DNA from 3 places in the Arthrobacter sp. PAMC25284 genome. Region 3 is predicted to be linked to each of the others. Evidence: riboswitches for the same ligand, from Rfam matches in the RefSeq annotation. Region 3 holds a riboswitch; each other region holds the start of a gene.

Region 1 (7,722 bases), 1.6 Mb from region 3:
TGTGGCTTCCTGTGCGGCTTTGCGGATGTGGTCACCGTTGCGCGGTTCGCCGGGCTTGGCGCTGCCGCCGGTCCTGAGGATCGGCAGCCCGTCCTCGTCTGCGGCGATCGTTCCGCTCTCGCTCCGGAGCACGGCTTTCGCCCCGGCCGGGATCAGCCCGCCGGTGGCGATTGGGCTGGCTTGGTGCGGGGCGAGCCGTTGATGGGCTTCGGCCAGGATCCAGGGCCCGCCACCATTAACGGCCCAGCCGTCCATGGCGGAGGAGGCATAATGCGGGATGTCCTGAAGAGCCGTGACGTCCGCCGCCAGGGTCCGGCCGAGGGCCCGCCGGAGAGACGCCGGCGTGGCCGGGATGGGAGAGGCGCAGTCAAAGGCTAGCTGCCGGGCCTCCTGCCAGGTATGGTCCAGATGGTGGTGGGCGTCCGGACCGGCGTCGGCTTCGACCGCAGTCACCGGGCCGGAGGCGTCGTCGTCCGCGGCATCGGTGCCGCTGCCGCGCGCCGGCGCTGCCGTCATGCGTCGGAGGTTTCAGTGGCCGCGTAGTCCTTCGCGAGCCGGCGAGCCACACCCATCGCCGCGCGCATGGATTCATCCTCGGTAGCCTGGCCCGAGCCGGCGGCAAGCCCGGCCGCGTACCCGGCAATAAAGGTGGTCAGCGGCGCGGCGGGGCGCACCACGGAGTGCGCGGCGACCCCGGCGAGGGAGAGGATCTCGGTTACATCGATCTCAACGCCCTCCAGCTCCAGCGCCTGGAGCAGCGCACGGCACCAGTCTTCCAGCGTTTCATCCTGGCTCTTCACCGTTAGCCTCCAAAATCGTGGTCAGGAGCGGACGCCTGACCGGTTGTTTCGGGCGCGGCCGGACCCCGGGTGGAAACGCCGAGGGCGGACGCGTCGTCCCACGTATCCACATCGTCGGTGGAACCGGCCGGGACACGGACTTCCCGCACTTCAAGACTAGCAAGAAGTGCGAAGACGGAAGCGTTTTCCAGAGCGCCCCGCCGGGCGGCATCGGCGACGGATCGTTGTAGCGCAGCCGTGTCATAAAGGGCCACGAGCGGCTGCCGGCGGCCATCGGCGGAGACCGCCATAACGCTCCCGGCTTCGGCCCGGCTCCCGCCGGCCGGCGCCGCGGAACCGGCCACGCCCTCCCCCGCCGCCGCGGCGAGGAGGACCCCGACGGCGGCGGCCGCGCGCGGCATGTCACAGGCGAGGACGAGGGTCAGGGGTGCGGGCCCCCGTCCGGCGTCGTCAGGGTCGGCGGCAGGACCGCCGGCCGCGGACTCATCGTCCCGCGCAGGGTCGGCGGCATTTTCCGCCAGTTTGGCAAGCCCGGCAGCGATGGCTGCAGCGGGGCCCCTGCGAAGGGAGGCTCTTCCCGGCAGTTCAGGACGGAGTCGGGCAGGGTGCCGGGGTCCGGGCCAACGACGACGACCCTCCGGGCGCCGCGGGCTGCGCGCAGTGCGAGAGCCAGCAGGGTGCTGCCGTCCACGAGAAGACCGGCTTTGGGCACCCCGGAAAGCCGGGCGGACCTGCCCCCGGCCAGAATCACTGCATCGAACTCCACCCGATCAGCCTAGCGCGGTGCCGGCCGGGAGAGGCGACGCCGCGGCGGCCGGCAATCCCGGCTCCGGAGCGGGAAAAGATCAGGCCGCGGATTCGGGCAACAGGAACGGGTCCCAGTCCGGCGCGGGTTTTTCGAGCTCTTTAATCTGCCAGATTGCACCCCTCGGCGGTGCGGGGACAAAACCGAGTTTCCAGCCCATTTCCGCCGGCGTGTGGTCACCCTTGACGTTGTTGCAGCGCAGGCACGCGGCCACCAGATTTTCCCAGGATGAGGCTCCGCCGCGGGACTTGGGCTGGACGTGGTCGATGGTGTGCGCCGCCTTGCCGCAGTAGGCGCAGTGGTGGCCGTCCCGGCGGAGGACGCCACGCCGGCTGACGGCCGTGATGGTGTTGTATCGGGGCCTGATGTAGCGGTGCAGGAGGATAACAGTCGGGCGCCCGAGGACATCCTGGGGCCCGACGACGGGATCCTCACCTTCGGCCACGACGCTGGCTTTTCCGGTGAGCACGAGGACAAGAGCCCGGCGGAAGGTCACTACCGCGAGCGGTTCATATCCTGCATTCAGAACGAGAGTGCGCATCCGCATACCTCTTCACGGCCGCACCCGCCAGCGGCACGAGGGCCGGCTGCCCTCTGCATGGTCGGGCTATGGATCGACACCATAAGAGTAAACACTCAAGTGCCCGATCACCGAATTCTTCTGCGGACGTTCAATCCATATCCGGCGTGGCTGCCGCGCGGGAAAACCAAAGAACCCCTGCCCGGGAAGGGCAGGGGTTCTTTGAGAAACCGGTACTTGCAGCCTAGCCGCCGACGCGGATGAAGACCGGGCCGGAGCCGACGTTGACGCTGAACAGCGCGGTGGTTCCGCCGTTCCAGCCGCCGTGGACAGCCATGCCGTTGCCGACGTAGACAGCGATGTGAGCGAGGCCCATACCGCCATTGGCGTAGTAGGCGAGGTCGCCCGGCTTGGCCTCAGCAGCGCTGACGGTGCGGCCCAGGGACAGGTAGCCTGCCGGCCAGCCGCGGTAGTTGATGCCGGCTGCCGCAAGTGCGTTGGACGCGAGGGCCGTGCAGTCCTGCGACACGCCAATCTGTGCGTAGGCAGCAGCGGCAATGCTTGCGCCGTTGCCGCTGCCGATACCTGCAGGCACGCTGGCGGAGGCGGATCCTGCAGTGGCAGATCCTGCGGTGGCAGTCTGCGCGCCGCCGGTGTTGGAGTTCTGCACCTTGACAACAGGCTTGGCCACAACGGGGGCCGCCGTCGTGGACACGGCCGGCTTTTCATAGGAAATCGCAATGGTTGAAGCAGCCGAGATCGTTGCCGGGGCAACAGAGGACTGGACTTCGAGTGTCGAAGCAGACGTGGATTCACGCTGAACGTTGGTCTCAGCAGCGTTGGCTGCGATACCGCTGGTCAGGACCATGCCGGATGCTGCAGCGATGACTGCGGCCTGGCGGCCCATGCCGCCGGCGTTGTCGCCGACAGCTTTGGCAATGACGGCGAGCGAGTTGGTCTTGGTGACCTCGGCGCGGTGACGTGCGGTTGCACGAGTAGTCATTCAGTTCTCTCTTTCGTGATCCTTGGGCCGCGCGCATTTGGGCGCAGGCTGAGGACGCTCCGGCATCTTGGGGGTACGCCGGATCGCCCCGAATGGGTTAGTTAGCGAAGGGTGTACTGCGAAGACGCGCCAAAAGCGGAAACTGCATTGAGGAAACTGTTCCGGGCGCCGGTAAGGGCAACAGCGGAACTTGGTTTCAGCGGGCTCCGAAGAGCCGCGCCAGCGCGATAGCGCGCAGTTTTGTGGCGTGTAGACACGAAAGTAGCCTCTCCCAATGCCTGCGAGGTGAGCTGTCGGATTCGGATGGGAGTCACCCGGCCGCGCAGCTTCCTGGGAAGCTTTTGCGACTTAACCCCAAGGCCTTCTTTCGAAAGCCAAAATTGGTTCCCCCGCCCCTGCCAGACGATGTCATGCGAACGGACCTTGAGCGGTGGCAGAGCTAGGCAATCCACTCAAGAGCGCCAACTTCGGAGAACTTGGCGCATGCCCGACTTTACAGGAGTGCGGATTCAATGTCACATTCAGATCACGGCGTGTCAGATGAATGCGAGAGCGACCGATCAGCTTGGCCTAGAGCCAGCCGAGCGGATCCACAACATCGCCGTTGACCATGACCTCAAAGTGGAGGTGGCACCCGGTGGAGGCGCCGGTGGTCCCGGTCAAGGCGATCAGCTCGCCTCGGGAAACTTTCTGGCCGACCTGGACCGAGGAGGACGACAGGTGGTTGTACGTCGTCTCGAGGCCGTTGCCGTGATCTACCACAACCCGGTTCCCGCCCCCGAAGGGGTGCCAGGCCGCGAAGGTTACCGTGCCGCTGGCCGCAGCGCGAACGGCTGCTCCGCACTGGATCGTGTAGTCCTGCCCGCGATGGAATTCCCCCGGGCCGCCCGTGATCGGGCTGACGCGGAAGCCAAACGGGGACGTGGCCGTCAGGAGATCCAGGGGCGCGCCAAGGCTACCGGCCGATGCCGCGGCCGTGATGCTGCCGACAGACTGGGCACTCAACAGCTGCTTCAGCTTCGAGTCCGGGTCGCCCTTAGTGGTGACGGCGGTGCGGCTGAAATCGATCTTTGCGGCGGCCTCAGCCGTAACGGCCTGGGATTCCGAAGCGGTAACGGCGGCCCCGGGGCTGGCCACCACGGGACTGGTCACCGGCACGGTCACCGTAAGAATCAGGCCGGTAGCGGCCAGGGCGATGCCGGCCTTCTGCCCAACCCCACTGGCGGCGGCAAACTCTGTTACCTGCCGGAACGGACTGCGCCGGCCCCGGCGCTCATCACGATGGGCATCACGCGGGCGGATGTCCGAAACGGCGACAGCCTGACGCGGAGCCGGGGCGGGGCCAGTCGCACGGCGGCGGCCCCTGGCGGTCTGGATGGTCAAGAAGGGTTCCTCTCTGGATGGCCTGCGGAGTTAGCTGTCGGATTCGGGTCAGAGATCAAAGACCCGGTCCGCCGTGGCACGCTTCCGGCGACCGGGAATCCGTGGATTCCGCGGTTCGGGGAGCTTGCTGCTGGCGGACTTCACCCCAAGGCCGCAAAAAGCAGCCAATAAGTGGGTCCCCCGCCCCTGCCAGAGGGAGATTCTGCGACTGATCCGCTGGCAGGGTTCGGCTTCGGATCAGGTAACGCTTTGGTATCGGTAGTAGCCACCAACTATAGGCGATTAAGCGGTTTGGTAATAAATCCGTGATATCGGCCACAAACTCAGTAGCGGGGCCGGAAGGTTCGGCAAGCGGACAGGATTAGCCGATGGCCACGAAGACATGGGCAGCCACCTCGGGCGGAAGCTCCAACGCTCCGGTGATGCCGGGAACCCGGACGGAAATGTACTCCCCGACGCGTTCCAGCGAAACAAGGGCGCCGGGACGAATCCCCCCCTCATCAAGCTGGAGCAGCAGCTCGGGTTCCACTTGAATCGGTTCGGCAAGGCGGCTGATGGTCACCCGGGAGTCCGACTGGTAACCGGCCATGGCGTCCAGCAGGTTCACGACGCCGTCGGCGCCGTCCTGCTGCGGCAGCCCGCCGAGCTCTACCAGCCCAGGGATCGGATTTCCGTAAGGCGAAACGGTCGGGTGGCTGAGCATCTCGAAGATCCGGCGCTCAACGCGCTCGCTCATCACGTGCTCCCAGCGGCAGGCTTCCTCATGGACATAGGGCCCAGTCGAGTCCGATCACATCCGCGAGCAGCCGTTCGGCGAGGCGGTGCTTGCGCATAACGCTGATGGCGCGTTTGCGGCCGGTTTCGGTCAGTTCAAGGTGACGGTCGCGTGAAACAACAACCAACCCGTCCCGCTCCATCCGGCCGATGGTCTGGGATACAGTCGGGCCCGAATGACGCAGCCGCTCGGCGATGCGGGCGCGGAGAGCCACGATGTTTTCTTCTTCGAGTTCCAAAATGGTCCGAAGATACATCTCCGTCGTATCGATCAGATCCGTCATCCTGCTCAGCTCCTCGAGCGCCGTCTTTGCATCCTACCCACCGTATCGCGGGCAGGCCGCTCCCGGCGGAATCCGCCGTACATCCGCAGCACATCCTAGTCTATTTTGAATTAGTCCGGATAATCATGTTCCCGTGGTTGCCCCGTCCGCCGCACTCCTGGCACCTGTTGGCCTCAATGACCGGACTGTGACGAACCCTTTCCGTGCTGGCTGCGGCGGTCAGGCAGAATATAGGGAGCCTTCGTTGCAGCTACGCCTGCCGAGCCACGTCCCAAGCCACGCTATGCATCAGCCGAAAATTGGAGCCACTGTGAGCGATACCAGCATCACGATTCCCGCGAACCTCCTGCCGAAGGATGGACGGTTCGGCGCCGGACCGTCCAAGGTCCGTCCGGAACAGATGGATGCCCTGGCCGCGGCATCCTCGACGCTCTTGGGCACTTCGCACCGCCAGGCCCCCGTCAAGAACTTGGTTGGTTCTGTCCGGACAGGTCTCAGCGAGTTCTTCCGCGCCCCGGACGGTTACGAAGTCGTCCTCGGCGTCGGCGGTTCCACGGCGTTCTGGGATATTGCCAGCTTCGGTCTGGTGGAGAACAAGGCACAGCACCTGTCCTTCGGCGAATTCGGTTCGAAGTTCGCCGCAGCCACCGACAAGGCTCCGTTCCTGGCGGCTTCGTCGATCATCACGTCCGAGCCCGGCACCCGTCCGTCTGCGCAGGCCGAGGCCGGCGTGGACGTCTATGCATGGCCGCAGAACGAGACGTCCACCGGCGTTGCGGCCCCGGTCCAGCGCGTTTCCGGTGCTGACGCAGGATCGCTCATGCTGGTCGATGCGACGTCGGCGGCCGGTGGCCTCGCCGTTGATGTCGCCGAAACCGATGTGTACTACTTCGCTCCGCAAAAGAACTTCGCGTCCGACGGCGGCTTGTGGCTCGGCCTGTTCTCCCCCGCCGCTCTGGAGCGGGCCGCCCGGATCAAGGCGAGCGACCGCTGGATTCCCGACTTCCTGGACCTCCAGACGGCCATTGACAACTCGCGGCTGAACCAGACCTACAACACGCCGTCGCTGGCCACCCTGGTCACCCTGGATGCCCAGGTGCAGTGGCTCAACGCCAACGGCGGTCTGGACTTCGCCGCGGCCCGGACGGCCGACTCCGCCGGGCGGATCTACCGCTGGGCCGAAGCATCCGGCTACGCGACGCCGTTCGTGGCTGCTGCCGAAGAGCGCTCCAACGTCATTGCGACCATCGACTTCGATGAATCGGTGGATGCCTCGGCCATCGCCAAGGTGCTCCGCGCCAATGGCATCGTGGACACCGAGCCCTACCGCAAACTGGGACGCAACCAGCTCCGTATCGCCACCTTCGTGGCGATCGACCCCAACGATGTGTCGGCGCTGCTGGACTGCATCGACTTCGTCGTGGGTGAGCTCAGGAAGTAGCATCCGCCGGACGCTGAAGCGTCACTGTTCGACGGCGTCGTCCGGGCCTTCTGCCCGGGCGGCGCCGTCGGGATTCTGGCCGGCACCTGTGCTGCGGCCCGATTCGACGCGGAAGCGGCGGCGCCCGCGGGCGCGGGCGTCGAACCGGATGCGCAGTCGCTTGGCCCTGATGATCCACAGCAGACCGATCAGGGCCGCGATCAGGCCTGACGCCGCCGCGACGGTCATGGACCAGCGCGCACCGGACACGTTAGCCACCCAGCCCACGAACGGCGCCCCGATCGGCGTACCACCCATAAAAATGGCCATGTAGAGGGCCATCACCCGGCCGCGCATCACGGGATCCGTCGTCGTTTGGACATACCCGTTGGCGCTGGTCATCATGGTGATCGCAAAGAACCCCACCGGAACCAGCGCCACACCGAACCAGAAGTAATTCGTCGCCAGGGCTGCGATGCCCGAAGCCACGCCGAAGGCTCCTGCGGCGCCAAAAATGAACCGCAGGCGCGGCCTCTTGCGGCCGGCGGACAGCAGCGCACCGGCGAGCGAGCCGATGGCCATAATCGAATTCATCAGCCCGAAAGCTTTTGCGTCGAGACCGAACTCCGAACCGACCATGGCCGCAATGAACAGCACGAAGTTCAGACCCAGGGTTCCCACAATGAAAACCGCGACGAGCACCACAACGATGTCCGGCCGGAACCGCACATAG
Region 2 (7,722 bases), 580 kb from region 3:
GAGCCACTGGCCGGGGTTGTCGGCGTCGAAGATCACCGTGACTGTTTGTTTGGGCCGGACTATGACGGTGTCTTTCCGGGCGCCGTCGGTTCCGACCTGAAAGGTGTGGCCGTGCAGGTGCATCGGGTGCCACATGTCCGTTTCGTTGACGAACCTCACCTCTACGCGGTCGCCGGCTTTGATTTCGAAGGCGTCGCGGAACGGGTCGTTCATGTCGAAGCGGCGGCTGTTGATGCCCCAGTCGTACTGCATCATGCCGCCGGTGAGCCGGAGTTCGTGGGTCCGGTCCGGGGTTTTCGGGGCGAAGCTGACGCCGGGGTCGGCCTTGAGCTGGCCGCCGTCGACGACCGTGCCGTCAAAGGTGAATGGCAGGGTCGCGGGAAGCGGCTGCTTGCCGGTGCCGGTGCTGATGAATCCCAGGGCCTGCCCGGTCTTGCCTTCGGGCAGGGCCAGTACCGGGGTGAATCCCTCCGGTACGGTGAGCAGGGCGTCGATGCGTTCGCCCATGCCGAGCACGACGGCGTCGACGTCCTGGTGCTGGACGGGGAACCCGTCGGTGTGCGTGAGAGTGAGCGTATGCCCGGGGACGCCGACTCGGTAGGCGGTATCACCGGCGGCGTTGATGATCCGGAGCCGGATGACATCCCCGGCTTTGGCGGCAAGGACATCGGCTTCTTCCGGTGCCTTGGCGTTGAAGAGGTGGAGCGGGAAGCGGACGTCACCGGCGTCGCCGCCGAGGAAGTCGCTGCGGGCACCCATCAGCATATGACTCGTTCCCATGCCCGGTGCTCCACTGGTGCTGGTGGGGGACGGCTTGGAGCCCATGGGGCCGTGGTCCATGCCGGGCATGGAGGTCCCGGACATCCCGTCCCCGCCCATGGACATTCCGCCGGAGAGTTCTTCCATGACCTCGTCCGGGGTGCCGGTGACGCCGTCCAGCCAGTCGTCCAGCACGATCACCCAGTCCTGGTCATAGACGAGCTTTTCGGCCGGGTCCTCGATGATGAGTGCGCCGTAGAGGGCCCGTTCGCGCTGCATCTCGACGTGCGAGTGGTACCAGTAGGTGCCGGGGTGGGGCAGCAGGAATCCGTAGTCGAACCCGGCGCCGGCGGCGGTTGGATCCTGGGTGATGTGCGGGACGCCGTCTTGGTCGTTCCGCAGTGCCAGGCCGTGCCAGTGGATGCTGGTCGGATCCTTCAGCCCGTTGGCCAGTCCGACCTGGAGCCGGTCACCTGCCGTGGCGCGGATGGTGGGCGCACTGAGTCCGCCGTTATAGCCCCACGTCGTGATGGCCTTCCCGGCAAGGGTCGTCTGGAAGGCTGACGCTGTCAGGTCCTGGGTGACGGTTGTTCCGCTAAACGCCCGGAGGGCCTCGTAATCGGCGACGGCGGCATCCGTGGGCAGGACCCGTTCCGGCAGGCCTGCCGGGGCCTGGGTATTGGCGCAGGCCGCAAGGGCCGCCGTGGCGGCCGTCGCGACGGACAGGCCCAGGAAGCGGCGCCGGCCCAGATGATAATCGGTGTGAATGCTCATGTGGAGTCCTTCGGGGGCGGCCGCATGCGGGCCGCCGGTATCAGATGGGGGTGAGGAAGGTCCCGGAGAGGTTCTGGAGCTGATAGATCCAGCTCACCCAGACCCCGGAGACCATCAGGATGCCCAGAACGATCAGCAGGGACGCCCCGGCGATATTAACGATGCGAATGTGCCGGCGGACGAACGCCAGGGCGGTGCTGACCCAGTTCAGGCCGAGGGCGGTCAGAACGAAGGGGATCCCCAGGCCCAGGCAGTAGGCAAAGGCCAGGAGCGCCCCGCGTCCGGCGCTGCCGGTCGTCACGCTTAGGGACAGCACGGCGCTGAGGGTCGGACCCATGCACGGAGTCCAGCCGAGACCGAAAACAATCCCCAGCAGCGGTGCGCCGGCGAGCCCGGTCCGGCGGCCGAGGCTGAGCTTGCGGGTCTGCTGGAGCCATGGGACGGCGCCGAGCAGGGCAGCGCCCATCAGGATCACCACCACGCCGAGGCCGCGCATCAGGGCATCCTGCCAGCGCAGCAGCCAGGAGCCGATCGCGCCGAACGCGGCCCCGTAGAGGGTGAAGACCGCCGCGAAGCCCAGGATGAAGAGTCCGACCCCGGCCAGGACCCGGCGGCGGTTCTGTGGCTGCGTCGGGTCCGTCAGCCCGGAGACAAACCCCAAATACCCGGGAACGAGCGGCAGGATGCATGGTGAGAGGAAGGACACCAGGCCCGCCGTCATCGCCAAGGGAATGGCGATCAGCAAGGCACCTGAAAGTACGGTGGAAGCGAAATAGTCGCCGATGTCCACCGGATCAGTCCGCGTCGGAGGGCCGGAACGTCGCCCCGCCGTCGGTGGACACGATCACACCGGTTGCGGTGGCGGCCCAGATCCATGGGCTGCCGTCCGCGCCTTCCATTGCGGCGATGGCCTGAACGCCGCCGCTGATCGTCCCCGTCTGTTGCCAGGACGTGCCTGCGTCGGGGGAGTAGTACACGGCCCCGTCCGGTGCGACGCCGATGGCTTCCCTGGAGCTGGCGAACGCGGCGAACTGGATCAGAGGGGCCGCCGCATTCAGCGTCCAGGTGGTCCCGCCGTCGGTGGAGCGCTGCACCCCGTCCGTGGTGGTGGCCAGAACGGTATCACTGTAGGGGTTCCCGGCCAGGACAGCCGGCATGAAGTCTGCGGCGACACTCTGCCATGTAATGCCATCAGTGCTGGTCCGGAGGGTCCCGTCGAACGCAACGATGCCGGACTTCGTGGCGGCGAGGGCGTGGAAGTCCGATTCCTTCTGCCTCGAGAGCTGCTGCCACGTCCTGCCGCCGTCGGTGGTCTTGAGCAGCCCGGCCGGGTTGGGCAGGTCCGAGCCCGGGCCCGGATGCCCCGAGGCGTAGAAGACGTCCGGTTCCATCGCTGCGGTGAAACCCATGTAGTCGTTGGTCGGTCCGATTGTCACGGCAGGGGTACCGGAGACGTCGAACAGTCCCTCGTGCGTGGCCAGGAGCACCTGGCTCGTTTCGCCGTTAACGCTCAGGCCATGGACGTGGGCGCTCGGCAGCCCGGACGCGGCGCCTGCTGCTGCGGACGATTTCGAGCCGTTTGCGGCGGACGGATCGGTGGTCGCCGGAGAGCAGGCGGACAGGGCAAAGATCACGGCGGCAGCCGCGGCGGTGCCAATCGCGGCGGGGGGCCGGTGGCGGTGGAAAAGAGGCATGGAAGGCTCCAAACAGGGGATAGGAAGATCGGTGACGCGGTGCCGGCCACGCAACGGGACCGGCGCCGTGATGCAGTTGGCTAGAGGGAGCCGAGCAACGTCTGCATTTCCTGGATTTCTGCCTGCTGGGACGTGATGATCTCCTTGCTAAGGGTCACCGCGTCGGCGTTCTGGCCATCGGCCTCCTCGGTCCTGGCCATCATCACGGCGCCCTGGTGGTGCGCGATCATCTGGGTCAGGAACAACTTGGCTGCGTCGGCGCCCTGTGCCGCCTGGAGCTTGGACATGTCGTCACTGCTCATCGTCCCGGACATGCCGCCGCTGGCCATCGGTTCGGGCTCATTCCACGTCTTCAGCCACTCGGTCATGGTGCTGATCTCCGGGGCCTGGGCGGCCTTGATTTTGGTGGCAAGGGCAGTGACCCGGGGGTCGATGTCCTGCTTCTGGAGGATGATGTCGCTCATCTCCACCGCCTGGCTGTGGTGCGGAATCATGCCCTGGACAAACATGGTGTCGGCGCCGTTGTGGTCCCCGGCAGCTATCGGGGCGGAACCGGTGGACGCGCCGGAGCCGCCCGTGTCCATACCGGGCATGCTGCCGCCGGAGCCGGCGGAGCATCCGGCCAGGGCAATCGCGGCGGCGACGGCCGCGGCGGAGAGGGTCAAAAATTTTTTCATGAAAATCGGGGGTCCTTCTAGACATCAACCGGCACATGGAGCCGTTGGCTGGTGACGCGCACGACAAAGAAGCCGGAGTTCCGGCAGGGCACGTCAGGATCAGGGCTTATGCGCCGGGCAGAACACGGCGCAGCTCAGCCTTTACGTCCGGCTGATGCAGAGGTCACCCGGAGAAGGAGCCCCGGGCAGATACGGGTAAGGACGGAAGCCGGCCGGCAACGCGGCCGGGACGGTATCGGCAAAGGGCGTGGTCCCCGGCAACGGGGCCTCCAACGGCGGATGGCCCGGGGAAGGAATGCAGGCGGCGGCCATGCCCGTCATCGCCGGGCAGAGGCCCGCGTCCGCGCACGAAAGCCCTGATAGGGACTCCGGGCGCTGTTCAGCCGGGGCGCCCTGGCGTGCACCGCCGCCCGGGGCGGGCATGATCACCGCGGAAACCTGCGCGTCCAGGGATGTGTCCACGCCAAGGCCTGCGGCGGTCGCCGGCAATACGTGGGAGCCGCTCATGAGGTGCATCCCAATAATCCCGGCAATGATCGCCAGCATTCCGGACAGCAGGGATGCACGGCGGAAGAGCGCCATGGCTCGCCCGGGCAGGGCTGCGGTCATGGTGTTCCTCCTTTCCGGCAGAGCATGATTCGTTCTAAGAATACCGGCCTGGAAAGTTTCCGGCGCCTGCCGGGGTCAACGATCCCGGGCGCAGTTCAGTTTCATCCGGCTCATCAGCTGCCCGTTCAGACCAGCGGCGACCGTGGAGAGGGACATCAGGACGGCACCGGCGCCGGGGGAGAGGACCGTCCGGCGACCACCAGCACGCGGCGACCTGCATGTCCTTGTCCGACGGAGGGAGTTCCTCGGCCGCGGCGCGGACGACCTGCCGGGCCTCGCGAGGGGTCATGGCGATGCCGCGCTTCGCCACCAGGGAAACCCCCGCACGTGGGACCTGCCGGGGCCCGCCGGCCGGGGGCTGCTGCCCCGGGGCGCCCCGCTCGGCCGCTGTCGTTACCTGAATGTGACATCCCCGCGGTTTTACCGTACGGTCGAATCCGTGCCGATTTTCTCCGGGAACGGCACTCCCGAGCCGATTGCCTAACTCTGCCGCTGCCCGGGATCCGTTCGCAAAATCGTCCGGCAGAGACGGGGAAACCACATGTTGGCCTGTTCTCAGGCCTTGGGGTGAAGCCGCACCACTGCATCTTTTGCAGGGACTGCGGCCGGGTGTCTCCCATCCGAATCCGACAGCTAACCCCGCAGGCATTGGGAGAGGCTACTTTTTCATGTCCACACGCAAAGCTCACGGCCGCCGCCGCGCGGTCACCGTACACACCAGCCCGCTCGCGACAATCTCCAGGACCGTTGCCGACAACGCCGGCGGGCTGGGCCGCCAGGCCGCCGTGATCGCCGCCGCGTCGGGACTGGTTCTGACCAGCGGAATCGCCGCCCAGGCCGCCGAGGCCCCGGCACAGCGGGATTCTGCCCCCGTCTCAAACCTTGAGGTGTCCAGCCAGGCGGCGGCGCCGCTGAGCGCTGACTCCAGCGTCCGGATTTCCTTTGAACGCCCCGCCGTCGCCACCACCGCGGCGCCGGTCATCGAAAAGCCTGCGGCAGTTGTTGCAGCACCCGTGCCGGCGGCGGCCGTCCAGGCGCCGGCGGCAAAAGCCCAGATCACCGTCAGCCCGCAGGCCGCGGCGGCGCCTGCTGCTGCTCCGGCGGCAGGCGGGGTCAATGCCGCCATGGTATCCGCCGCCTACGCGCAGCTTGGTCTCATTCAGGACTGTACCCGTCTGGTGGAAAAGGCCCTGGGAACAGCCGGCATTCCGGTTGGCGACCTGGGCCCGATGCAGTTCAAGAACTACGGGAAAGTCGTCGGTACCCCGACGCCCGGGGACATGGTCATCCAGCCCGGCCACATCGGAATCTATGTCGGCGACGGCCAGGTGCTCAGCTCCGGCATGAACGGCAAGAACCAGACCGTTGTGCATCCCCTGTCGTGGCTGACCGCTACCGGCCCCGTCACGTTCGTCCGCGCGGGCGCCTGAGAAGTATCCGCTGAAGGGCCGGTGGGGTTGCTGCCTTGGGGGCAGTAACCCACCGGCCCTTGGCGCGTTCAACGGCGCTTCCCCGTCGGGTCGCCGGCCTTGGTGCTTCAGGCCTGCCTGGCCGGAACCGGCAGCGTGGCCTTCGATTCCGCGGGGGAATCCTGAAGGGTTGTCGCGGCGAAGCGGCGCAGACGCAGGGAGTTGCTGACGACCAGGACCGAGCTGGCGGCCATCGCGGCGCCGGCGATCATCGGGTTCAGCAGGCCCAGCGCGGCGACCGGGATCCCGAGGGCGTTGTAGAAGAAAGCCCAGAACAGGTTCGTCTTGATGGTGGCCAGTGTCCTGCGGGATAGCTCGATGGCCTGGGCCACCTGGCCGAGGTCGTTTCCCATGACCGTGAGGTCGGCTGCGGCGATCGCGACGTCCGCCCCGCTGCCCATGGCAATGCCCAGGTCGGCCTGGGCCAGGGCCGCGGCGTCGTTGACGCCGTCGCCGGCCATCGCCACGGTAGCCCCGGATGCCTGAAGCTTCCGGACCGCCTGCACTTTCCCTTCCGGGAGGACCCCCGCCAGGACATCGTGGGCCGGAATGCCCACGGCGGCGGCAACGATCGCCGCGACGGCTGCGTTATCGCCGGTCAGCAGGATGGGCCTGAGCCCCAGGTCTTTGAGCCGGGCAATCGCGGCCGCGGAGCCATCCTTGACCGTATCAGTGAGGCTGATCATTCCGGCAGTCTGGCCATCGACGCCGACCCAGATCACGGTGGCGCCCGTTTCTTCCTGCGTTTTCAAGGCCGTTTGATGGCGGTCGGTCAGGATGATGGCGTTGTCCTGGAGCCACCCGGCGCGCCCGGCGACCACGCGGCGGCCATCGACGATTCCCCGGACGCCTCCACCGGGTGCGCTCTCAAAGCCGGTGACGGCCCTCAGCGGTCCTTCGCCCTTGGCCGCGCGGGCGATGGCGCGGGCAATGGGATGCTCACTCGCGGCTTCAACGGCGCCGGCCAGGGCCAAAAGCTCCTCCTTTGCGGCCCCGGAGAAGCTGTGGATACCTGCGACGGAGAGCCGTCCGGTGGTCACGGTGCCGGTTTTGTCCAGCACGATGGTGTCCACGGTCCGGGTGCCTTCCAGGACCTGCGGTCCCTTGATCAGGATGCCCAGCTGCGCGCCCCGGCCGGTTCCGGTGAGCAGGGCCGTCGGGGTGGCCAGACCGAGCGCGCAGGGGCAGGCGATGACCAGGACCGCGACGGCGGCGGTAAAGGAGGCCTGCGGGTCAGTGGTTGAAAGCATCCACACGGTGAAGGTGGCCGCAGCGATGGCCAGGACGATCGGGACGAAGACAGCACTGATCCGGTCTGCAAGCCGGGCAATCGGCGCCTTGCCGCTTTGTGCCTGGCTGACAAGTCTCCCCATCTGGGCCAGTGTTGTTTCGCTGCCGACACGGGTGGCCTTCACCAGCAGCCGGCCGTTGGTGTTGATCGTAGCCCCGGTCACCGTGTCGTCAACGCCAACCTCGACCGGCAGCGACTCCCCGGTGATGAGCGAGGTATCGACCGCGCTGTTCCCGTCGATGACGAATCCGTCGGCGGGAATTTTTTCACCCGGGCGGACGAGGAAGACGTCGCCGGGCTGCAGCCGGTCGGCCGGTATCAGGGACTCGACGCCGTCGCGGAGCACGGTGGCTTCCTTGGCCCCGAGGTTTAAGAGCGCTTTCAGCGCGTTGCCTGCGCGTTGTTTGGCGTTGGCTTCAAGGTACCTGCCCAGCAGCAGGAACGTCGTG
Region 3 (7,722 bases):
GGACACCGAGAGGAACCCGGTTCGCTGGCTCCTGCTGGCCGTGATGACCCTCGCGCTGTTTATGAACGGGGCGCTGGGGGATGCCTTCGGCGAAGGCGGCTGGCTCTTCGTTGGCGTGTATCTCACCATTCAGGTCGGGAGGAACCTCTGGGCGCTCCGGCTCGGGCTGGAGCGGATCATGCACGATCACCACGGGCGGACGCTGATCTGGACGCTTGGCACGGCCGTGCTGTGGATCGGCGGCGCTATCGCGGAGGGCGAACTCAGGCTCGCGCTGTGGGGTGTTGCGACCTTGATCGACCTGCTCGGATTCGTCGCCGCGCATCCGCTTCCGGGGCGGAAGACGGACACCCGGGACTTTCCCTTTGTCGGGGAGCATCTCATCGAGCGATGCAGGCTCTTCCTCCTCATCGCGCTGGGCGACACGATCCTCGTTTCCGGCTCCAGCCTGGTCGGGGCCAAGCTGGACGTGCCCGCAGTCGTCGCCACCGGCGTGGCGATCATCGGCACCATTGCGCTGTGGTGGAGCTACTTCCGCCGCTCCGAGGGGGTCACGATGGAGACGCTGAAGAAGAGCTCAGACCCGGCCCGGCTTAGCCGTATGGCCATCTACGCGCTGATGGGCATGGTGGCGGGCCTGATCCTGGCGGCCGTTGGCGACGAGATCGCGATTGCCCACCCGCTGGAGCAGACCGATGTATTTACCAACCTGATGATCTTCGGCGGCCCCGCCACATTTGTCCTCGCCCAGGGCTGGTACCTGTGGCGGGTTGACGGGGATCTGCCGGCGTCCCGGCCCGTGGCGTTCCTCACGCTGGCCATCCTCACCGTGGCGACCCTGCCGCTGCCGAAACTCGGCGCGGCGGCCCTCAGCGTGCTGGTACTCGTCGCCATGGCGATCGCCGACAGCATCAAGGCCCACCGCGAAGGCGACCGGGACGAAGTTGCCAACCACTAAGGTTCAACAAGAAATCTGACAGCGACGATACCTTCACACTGTCCGTCCCATCATCAAGCGACAATCGTGAATTCGAGCCCGGCGCTGGCCTGCAGGCGCCGCAGCAGCGCCGTCCCCATCGCTGCTCCCGGGGTCCAGACCCCGCCCGCAGTTTCCTTGCGGTCCACGTCCTGCAGCAGGCACAGTGCGCTCTCGCTGATCATCTTCGACGTTGATCCGTAGCCGGGGTCTGCATCACCCCTGACCCGGGCCCGCAGCTCGGTGCCGTCGGTCGTCTCGCCAATGAACAGCAGTTCGTAGCTCCCGCTTTCGCGCTCCCGCGCATCCGGCCCCATGCCCGGCCTGGGCAGCACGAAGCGCTGCAGCAGTTTGCGTGACGGGGCAAAGCCGAGCAGCCGCTCCTGCAGCCGGTTCGTCAGCGCCATCCGGCGGGCGCGTGCCTTGCCGCTTTCGCCGCCGCCGGTCAGCATGCGTTCGTCGTAGACGAAGTCCCGGCCCCAGGGGTGGCCGCGAAGCGCATTGGTGCGGTGCACGTTTTTGGTGTTAATCGGCGCCATCAGAAAGGGCGCCGTCCAGCCGCCGGCCGCGTCGTCATACTCGGCCCCAGCGCTGTCAGGCTGCGCCGGGCCGCGAAAACCCGGCGTCAGCGCGAACGGGTCTGCCATGGTGCGCGCCGCGGCGGGATCGCGCCGCAGCTGCTCGACAGTGGCCAGCGCGCTGGCGATCGTGCCGCCTGAGAGCCCACCCTGAATCGCGCACACGCGGCCACGCACGCGCACCAGCGGCTCGCCGAAACGGTGCATCGCCTGGTTTTGCAGAAACATAACGCCGAGGTCAAAGGGAATCGAATCGAAGCCGCAGGAGAATACGATCCGCGCGCCGCTCGCCGACGCCGGAGCCTGCAATCGCGGGATCATGGCCGCCATCCACACCGGCTCGCCGCAGAGATCGACGTAGTCGGTGCCGGCAGCAGCGCAGGCGGCCACCAGTGCCTCGCCGTGGCGCTGATAGGGGCCGACAGTGCTGAGCACGGCGCGCGTGCGTGCCGCCAGCCCGGTCATGGTGTCCGGGTCCGCCGCATTGGCGCTCAGCAGCGGCAGCCCCGGATCTGCGCCGATCGCGTCACGTACCGCCGCCAACCGCACCGGATCGCGGCCGGCCAGGGCCCAACGAAGCGTGTTGCCGGTGCCATAGGTGCGCTGAAGGTATTCGGCCACGAGACGGCCGGTAAAGCCCGTGGCACCGAAAACGATGAGGTCGAGGGGCTGGTTCATAGGCCGGGGCTCTGTTCCGGTGGGAGTCGTGGGAGTCGTGGGAGTCGTGCCGTTGGGCCGGGACTAACCAGGCCCGTCCGATGCTCCTGTGGGCACCTTGCCCCGGCGTCGTTCCACCACCGCGTAGGCCCTGCCGTCCAGATACTCCCAGTCGGTGACCACCATAAATCCCATCGCGTCCGCCCGGTCGTTGAGGACATGGGCATCAAAGCCGCCGTCGCGGGGCTCGGCATCCCAGGTTCCCACATGAACTTCCCGGTCCTCCAGGATCAGCATCTCGGTATTGACGTTGAAGTCCTCCCGAGGCTGGGCACTCAACTGGCAGATGGCGACGCAGGGACTGGGCATTTGGGGCCTCCGGTACCGGGACGGGCTGATGGCACCATCCTATGCCAGGGACCCGGCAGTCCCAGGGCGTTTGCCTACGATACAAATCGAGTTGATAACGACCGCCACGCCGTTCGTTACCCTAATGTGACAATAGGCCTCCGGGTCGGTATTGTAGTTATCAGCCCGTTATCTTCTTTTCGGGCGCTCCCCAGCCGATTGCCTAACTCTGCCGCGGCCGCGGGGACATCCAGAACCAACGTCCGGCAGAGACGGGGAAACCACTTCCGACCCGCCACCTGGCCGGTCTTGGGGTGAAGCCGCACAGTGCCCGCATGACGGGCCCAGACGCGGCCGGGTGCCTCCCATCCGAATCCGACAGCTCACCTCGCAGGCATTGGGAGAGGTTACAGCTATGTCTTCAATCAATACTTTCGCGCGCCAAGCCGCCGTTCTCGCCGCTGCATCGGGCATGATCCTGGCCAGCGGAATTGCAGCCAACGCCGCCGGCGCCCCCGCCGAGCAGGCCGCCGCCCCGGCCTCGACCCTTAATCTTGCGACCCAGGTCGCAGCACCCGTTAGTGCTGATTCAACGGTCCAGATCAGCTTCGAACGCCCCGCCGTCGCCTCCACGGCGGCACCCGTCGTTGAACAGCCCAAGCCTGTGGCAGCAGCTCCGGCCGCCCCCGTTCGGGCGGCCGCTCCGAAGGCGGCAGTAGCAATTCAGGCAGCCCCGGCCGCTGCTCCGGCTGCAGCCCCGGCAGGCGGCCGCAACGCGACGATGCTCGCCGCTGCTTATGGCCAGCTGGGAATGACCCAGGACTGCACTGTCCTGGTGGAAAGGGCTCTTGGTGCAGCCGGAAAGCCGGTCGGCGATCTCGGTCCCCGCCAGTTCCTGAACCACGGCACCGTCGTCGGCGATCCCCAGCCCGGTGACATGGTCGTCCAGTCCGGCCACGTGGGGATTTACGCCGGGAACGGCCAGGTCATCAGCAGTGGCATGAACGGTGCCAACCAGACTGTTGTGCACCCGCTGTCCTGGCTCACCGCCACCGGCGGCGTGACGTTCGTCCGCGCCTAAGCAGCGCAGCAGCACGGAGCCGTTGCCAAAAGTCCGGACCTCGAGTGGCCGGAGGCTGGTCCGGACCGACGCGTCCCTGAGCAGGGGACTTCCCGCTCCCGGCAGCACCGGATGGATGTAAAGCCAGCACTCACCGATCAGGCCCATCCGCCGGAACGCGCCCCAAGATGCCCCTCCAGAACACGGCGCCGGGGGAAATTCTGCCCGAGAATCCTTGGGCCCGGGCCAATAGGCGGGGCGGACTACAGGATTTCCAAGGGTTGGGCTCTTGCAGGCGTTTCTCTTCGGATGCAGAATGCAGGGACCCTAGTGGCCCCCCGCGGCCAGATACTTGGGGGGAGAGATCATGCCTGCAAAGCACTCCATCCGGCAACCTGCGGTTCAGCCCAACGATCTGCCCGGGCGCCATGCCCGCGGCAGTCACATGGAGGGCGCCCGGCACCTGTCCGCCGGCGTTCAACCCGCTGCCCAGCGCACATCAATTCGTCCGGCCGCACTGCGGCCGCGGATGCTGCTCGCCGTCCTCACCGCGCTGACCCTGCTCACCGCCAGCACCGTGTACGCAACGGTCCAGGCCGGACCGGCGCCGGCGGGCAGGTCCAGTGCGGCGCCAGAGTCCGGCTCCGGCGCAATGTCCGCCGCCGGCACCGACGCGCGCCCGCCAGCCTTCGTTCTGCCGCGCACGGCAACTGCCCCCGCCCCGGCCGTTTTTCCGCAGGTCACACCCGGCGTGGTGGTCCCTTCCGGTCCTGCGGGTCCGGGACCTATGAACACGGCCACGACGGCGCCCGCTGAGGATCCCAGCCCCCGGGACGGCGACGTTATACCCGCACGCGCGGTGACGCCGATAGGCCCCCAGCTGGAGGAACGGATCAATGCCATCATCGCGGCCAACACTTCCTATGACCTGGGAATTGCCCTGATCGATGTCTCGGACGACGCCATCGACGATGCTGTTCATGAGTACGGGGTTCCGTCCGGGTTCGTGGCTGCCAGCACGGGCAAGATCCTCGCCGCGGCCGCCTTGTACCACCGGGTTGAATCCGGTCAGGGGGCGCTGACGGACCGGCTGGGTTCTTCCACCGCAGGCGTACAGATCCGCCAAATGGTCCAGCAGAGCAACAACGACTCGTGGGCCTTGATCCTCGGCGTCCTCGGAAAGCAGGGCCTGCGTGACTACGCCGCCGGCCTCGGCATCGACTATGACCGCAGCGTGAACGCCCTGACGCCGGCGGACATGGCCCGGATCCTCGCCCTGCTGCATCGGGGGGATCTCCTGAACCCGCAGAACACCGCGCAACTGCTGTCCTACATGCAGAACACCAACTACGAAACGTTGATCCCCGCCGCGGTCCCGCCCGGCGTCGCGGTCTTCCACAAATACGGTCTGCTCTCCGCGAACCTGCATGACGCGGCCATCCTGGCCCAGGAGGGCAGGGCCTTCGTCCTGGTGGTTTACACCCGTGGCCGGGGCCTGTCCGATATGGACGCCCGGGCCGCTGTCATCAGGGAAGTAGCCGCGGTGGTATCCGATGCACTGTTCTGAGGCCGGAGCGAAAACCGTATGCGATGCAGTCGGGCGATTCCGCTTCCTGGCGGACCTACGTACGCTGGGGAGGGGAGGTGAATACCATGAAAGCAGCTCCAGGAGACCGCATCATCATCCGCGGCACCACAGTCGAGTCAGCGGACAGGCACGGACAGATCCTTGAAGTCCGGGGTGAGGACGGCACACCGCCGTACTACGTCCGGTTCGACGACGGCCACGAGACCATCCTGTTTCCCGGCGGCGACTTCGTCGTCGAAGGCAGCGGGACGGTGACCTGAACGGCCGGGCCCGCAACTGACATCTAGAAGTTCGACGAACTACCGGATCCGGAGAAGCTTCCGCCGCTGGAGCCGTAGCCGGTCGTGGAGCCGCCACCGCGGGCGCTGCTGACGCTGCTGACGCCCGAGGACAGTCCGTTGCTGAACGTCGGGACGGAGAAGAAGTAGTAGGACGGATAAACCGTCCCGAGGATGCTCGGTTCGTATGCGCGCCCGTAGCCGTCCGGGGTTCCCGCCTGTGCTTTCTCCATGTTCTTTCGCATCAGCTTCGATTCCTTCTTGTTGCGGGCGTAACCGGCAATAACGGTGTCGGCATGATCCTTCAGTAATTCGGAAAGCTGGGTCCGGGCGTCCCGCAGCCGATCAAGGGCCGTCTCGGGACTGATCGTCCCGTCTGCCAGCTCTGACGTCCAGAGTTCGAGGTCGCTCCCGCTTTGCGAGCGGAAGGATCGCAGCACTGCCGCTGTCGCCGAATCGCCCTCGGCATGGGATTTGCCGAGCATCGGCTCCAACTCTTCCAAGTCGTCGCGGAATGGCGCCAGTTGCCGGTCCCAGGCTGCTGCCCACGTGGACCCGCGGTTGAGCAGGGCGTTTGTATCGGCAATGACGTCATCGAGTGCGTCCAGCTCCGCCGTGGCGTCGGCATAGCTGCGGATCAGTTTCAGGTTGGACCGCCGGCTGAGTTCCTTGCCGCCGAGGTCATGCACCCGGTTGGAGAGCCCCGTGGCGGTGTTGTACCGGCTGAGGAAGGTGCGGTGTTTTTCCAGGACCGTCCCCCCGTAGCGCGAGGACGCCGGGATGGTGCCCGCGTTGAGCTCGGTGACCTGCAGGTCCATGGTGACGTTTGCGTAGCCGGCGTCGCCGCGGGCCAGCTCCCGCCGGCTGTCCACCCTCGTCCGCCAGCGCACAATCAGCCACACCGTGGCACCCGTGACGGTCACGACGGCGGACGTCCACGCAGTGACGAGGAACGCCGTCGAGCGGTACCACGGCTGGTTGATCAATTCCGCGCCGCGGCGGATTCCGGCAATCGTGCCCTCTGTCCACTGGGCGTCCCGCAACAGCTCCTTGGACGCATCCTGGATGTCCTCGCGCTGTTGCAGTGAGACTTTCCGGTCCTCACCCATGTAGGTCCCGACATGCCGTCCCACCGGGTCCAGGGCGAAGATGAACAGGCCATCAGCCCACTTTTGTCCGTCCTGGCTGATCCACTCCGGGTGTTCCGCGCGGGCAAAGCGCAGGACCTCCTCGTTCAGGTTGTCTGACGCCGCGCCGTTATACGTGTAGACGGCAACCGTGGTCGGTTCGTAGAACTCGATCGACCGAACGGCGGGCAGGAGCGTGTTGCCGTCCAGGACCCCCGCGCGGTCCTCCACCAGGACCTCCGCCGGCGGGAAGGCGAGTGCCGCGCCGGCTCCGCCAAGCAGTCCGATCACCAGCAATGCCATAACCGCCATGATCTTGCGCATGATTCCCATTTTCCGAGCCTAGTGGCTGGTATCCGCCCCGTCGACGGACGGCCGGGCTTATTGGGTCGTAAGACATCGTGACGCCCCGCCTGTCTTCGTCCATACTGGCGGCATGAATGAAGCGCCGGAGGAACCGGTACCGCAGCCCTCCGGACGACCGGACCGGACCCTTTTGATTGTTGTTTCCGTGATCGCGGTGCTCGTCATTGTCGCTCTGGTGGTGGTCTTCACCCGCGGGGCACCGCCACAGCTCGGCGAAACCACACCCGCCGGCGTTGTGCAGCGCTATTCCGCGGCCGTGATCGATGGCGATGAGGCCGCCGCGGCGGCCTATTTGAGTGACGCCGCGGGGAAGAACTGCGACGCCTTCGGCCGGCCGTTCGCCCGGAACCTCCGGGTCACGCTAGTTTCGACGACGGAGCGGACGGACACCGCAGATGTCAGGGTGCTGATGACCGAGTCCGGCGCTGACGGCCCGTTTGGCAGCGGTGAGTATCAGACAGAGGACGGCTTTGACCTAATCAGGAGCGGCAACACGTGGCTGATCGCCAGGGCGCCCTGGCAATTGACTGTCTGCCCGGACCCGGACGTGAAGCAGTGAGCGGGGCCGTGCCGGCGTCTGTTGTCGCGGCCACCCGCCGCACCGGCCGTTCCGCCCAGCGCACTGTCCGGCGTCTGATCGTTTACGCCCTGCTATTTGTCCTGGTGGTCATCGCGGCCACCGGACTCGGCGGGCTGCTGGGCCGGCTTGCCGTGACCGGCAGTGAACTCATCGCGGATGACGTC

Evidence for each region. A riboswitch is a leader RNA that binds a small molecule or an ion and turns the genes downstream of it on or off. The one in region 3 is predicted to bind cyclic di-AMP.
Region 1: another riboswitch for cyclic di-AMP. It lies ahead of KY499_RS08585 (NlpC/P60 family protein); the one in region 3 lies ahead of KY499_RS01315 (NlpC/P60 family protein).
Region 2: another riboswitch for cyclic di-AMP. It lies ahead of KY499_RS04030 (C40 family peptidase); the one in region 3 lies ahead of KY499_RS01315 (NlpC/P60 family protein).

What each region holds. Positions count from the first base shown of each region.
Region 1 is NZ_CP080382.1:1,862,613-1,870,334, forward strand. It holds gene KY499_RS08565 (molybdopterin molybdotransferase MoeA) at 1-516, opposite strand, end outside; gene KY499_RS08570 (DUF6457 domain-containing protein) at 513-800, opposite strand; gene KY499_RS18565 (hypothetical protein) at 803-1,201, opposite strand; gene KY499_RS18570 (NTP transferase domain-containing protein) at 1,222-1,566, opposite strand; gene KY499_RS08580 (HNH endonuclease) at 1,646-2,146, opposite strand; gene KY499_RS08585 (NlpC/P60 family protein) at 2,370-3,128, opposite strand; cyclic di-AMP (ydaO/yuaA leader) riboswitch at 3,390-3,549, opposite strand; gene KY499_RS08590 (M23 family metallopeptidase) at 3,699-4,511, opposite strand; cyclic di-AMP (ydaO/yuaA leader) riboswitch at 4,516-4,753, opposite strand; partial or broken gene KY499_RS08595 (metal-dependent transcriptional regulator) at 4,873-5,569, opposite strand; gene serC (phosphoserine transaminase) at 5,880-7,010, shown strand; gene KY499_RS08605 (MFS transporter) at 7,032-7,722, opposite strand, start outside.
Region 2 is NZ_CP080382.1:855,742-863,463, reverse strand. It holds gene KY499_RS04055 (multicopper oxidase family protein) at 1-1,533, opposite strand, end outside; gene KY499_RS04050 (cytochrome c biogenesis CcdA family protein) at 1,574-2,323, opposite strand; gene KY499_RS04045 (F510_1955 family glycosylhydrolase) at 2,328-3,227, opposite strand; gene KY499_RS04040 (DUF305 domain-containing protein) at 3,308-3,904, opposite strand; gene KY499_RS04035 (hypothetical protein) at 4,046-4,513, opposite strand; cyclic di-AMP (ydaO/yuaA leader) riboswitch at 4,981-5,175, shown strand; gene KY499_RS04030 (C40 family peptidase) at 5,182-5,943, shown strand; gene KY499_RS04025 (heavy metal translocating P-type ATPase) at 6,051-7,722, opposite strand, start outside.
Region 3 is NZ_CP080382.1:273,746-281,467, forward strand. It holds gene KY499_RS01300 (low temperature requirement protein A) at 1-958, shown strand, start outside; gene KY499_RS01305 (trans-acting enoyl reductase family protein) at 1,012-2,232, opposite strand; gene KY499_RS01310 (hypothetical protein) at 2,296-2,580, opposite strand; cyclic di-AMP (ydaO/yuaA leader) riboswitch at 2,804-2,970, shown strand; gene KY499_RS01315 (NlpC/P60 family protein) at 2,975-3,640, shown strand; gene KY499_RS01320 (serine hydrolase) at 3,987-5,186, shown strand; gene KY499_RS01325 (DUF1918 domain-containing protein) at 5,273-5,467, shown strand; gene KY499_RS01330 (DUF5129 domain-containing protein) at 5,491-6,945, opposite strand; gene KY499_RS01335 (hypothetical protein) at 7,049-7,537, shown strand; gene KY499_RS01340 (DUF5671 domain-containing protein) at 7,474-7,722, shown strand, end outside.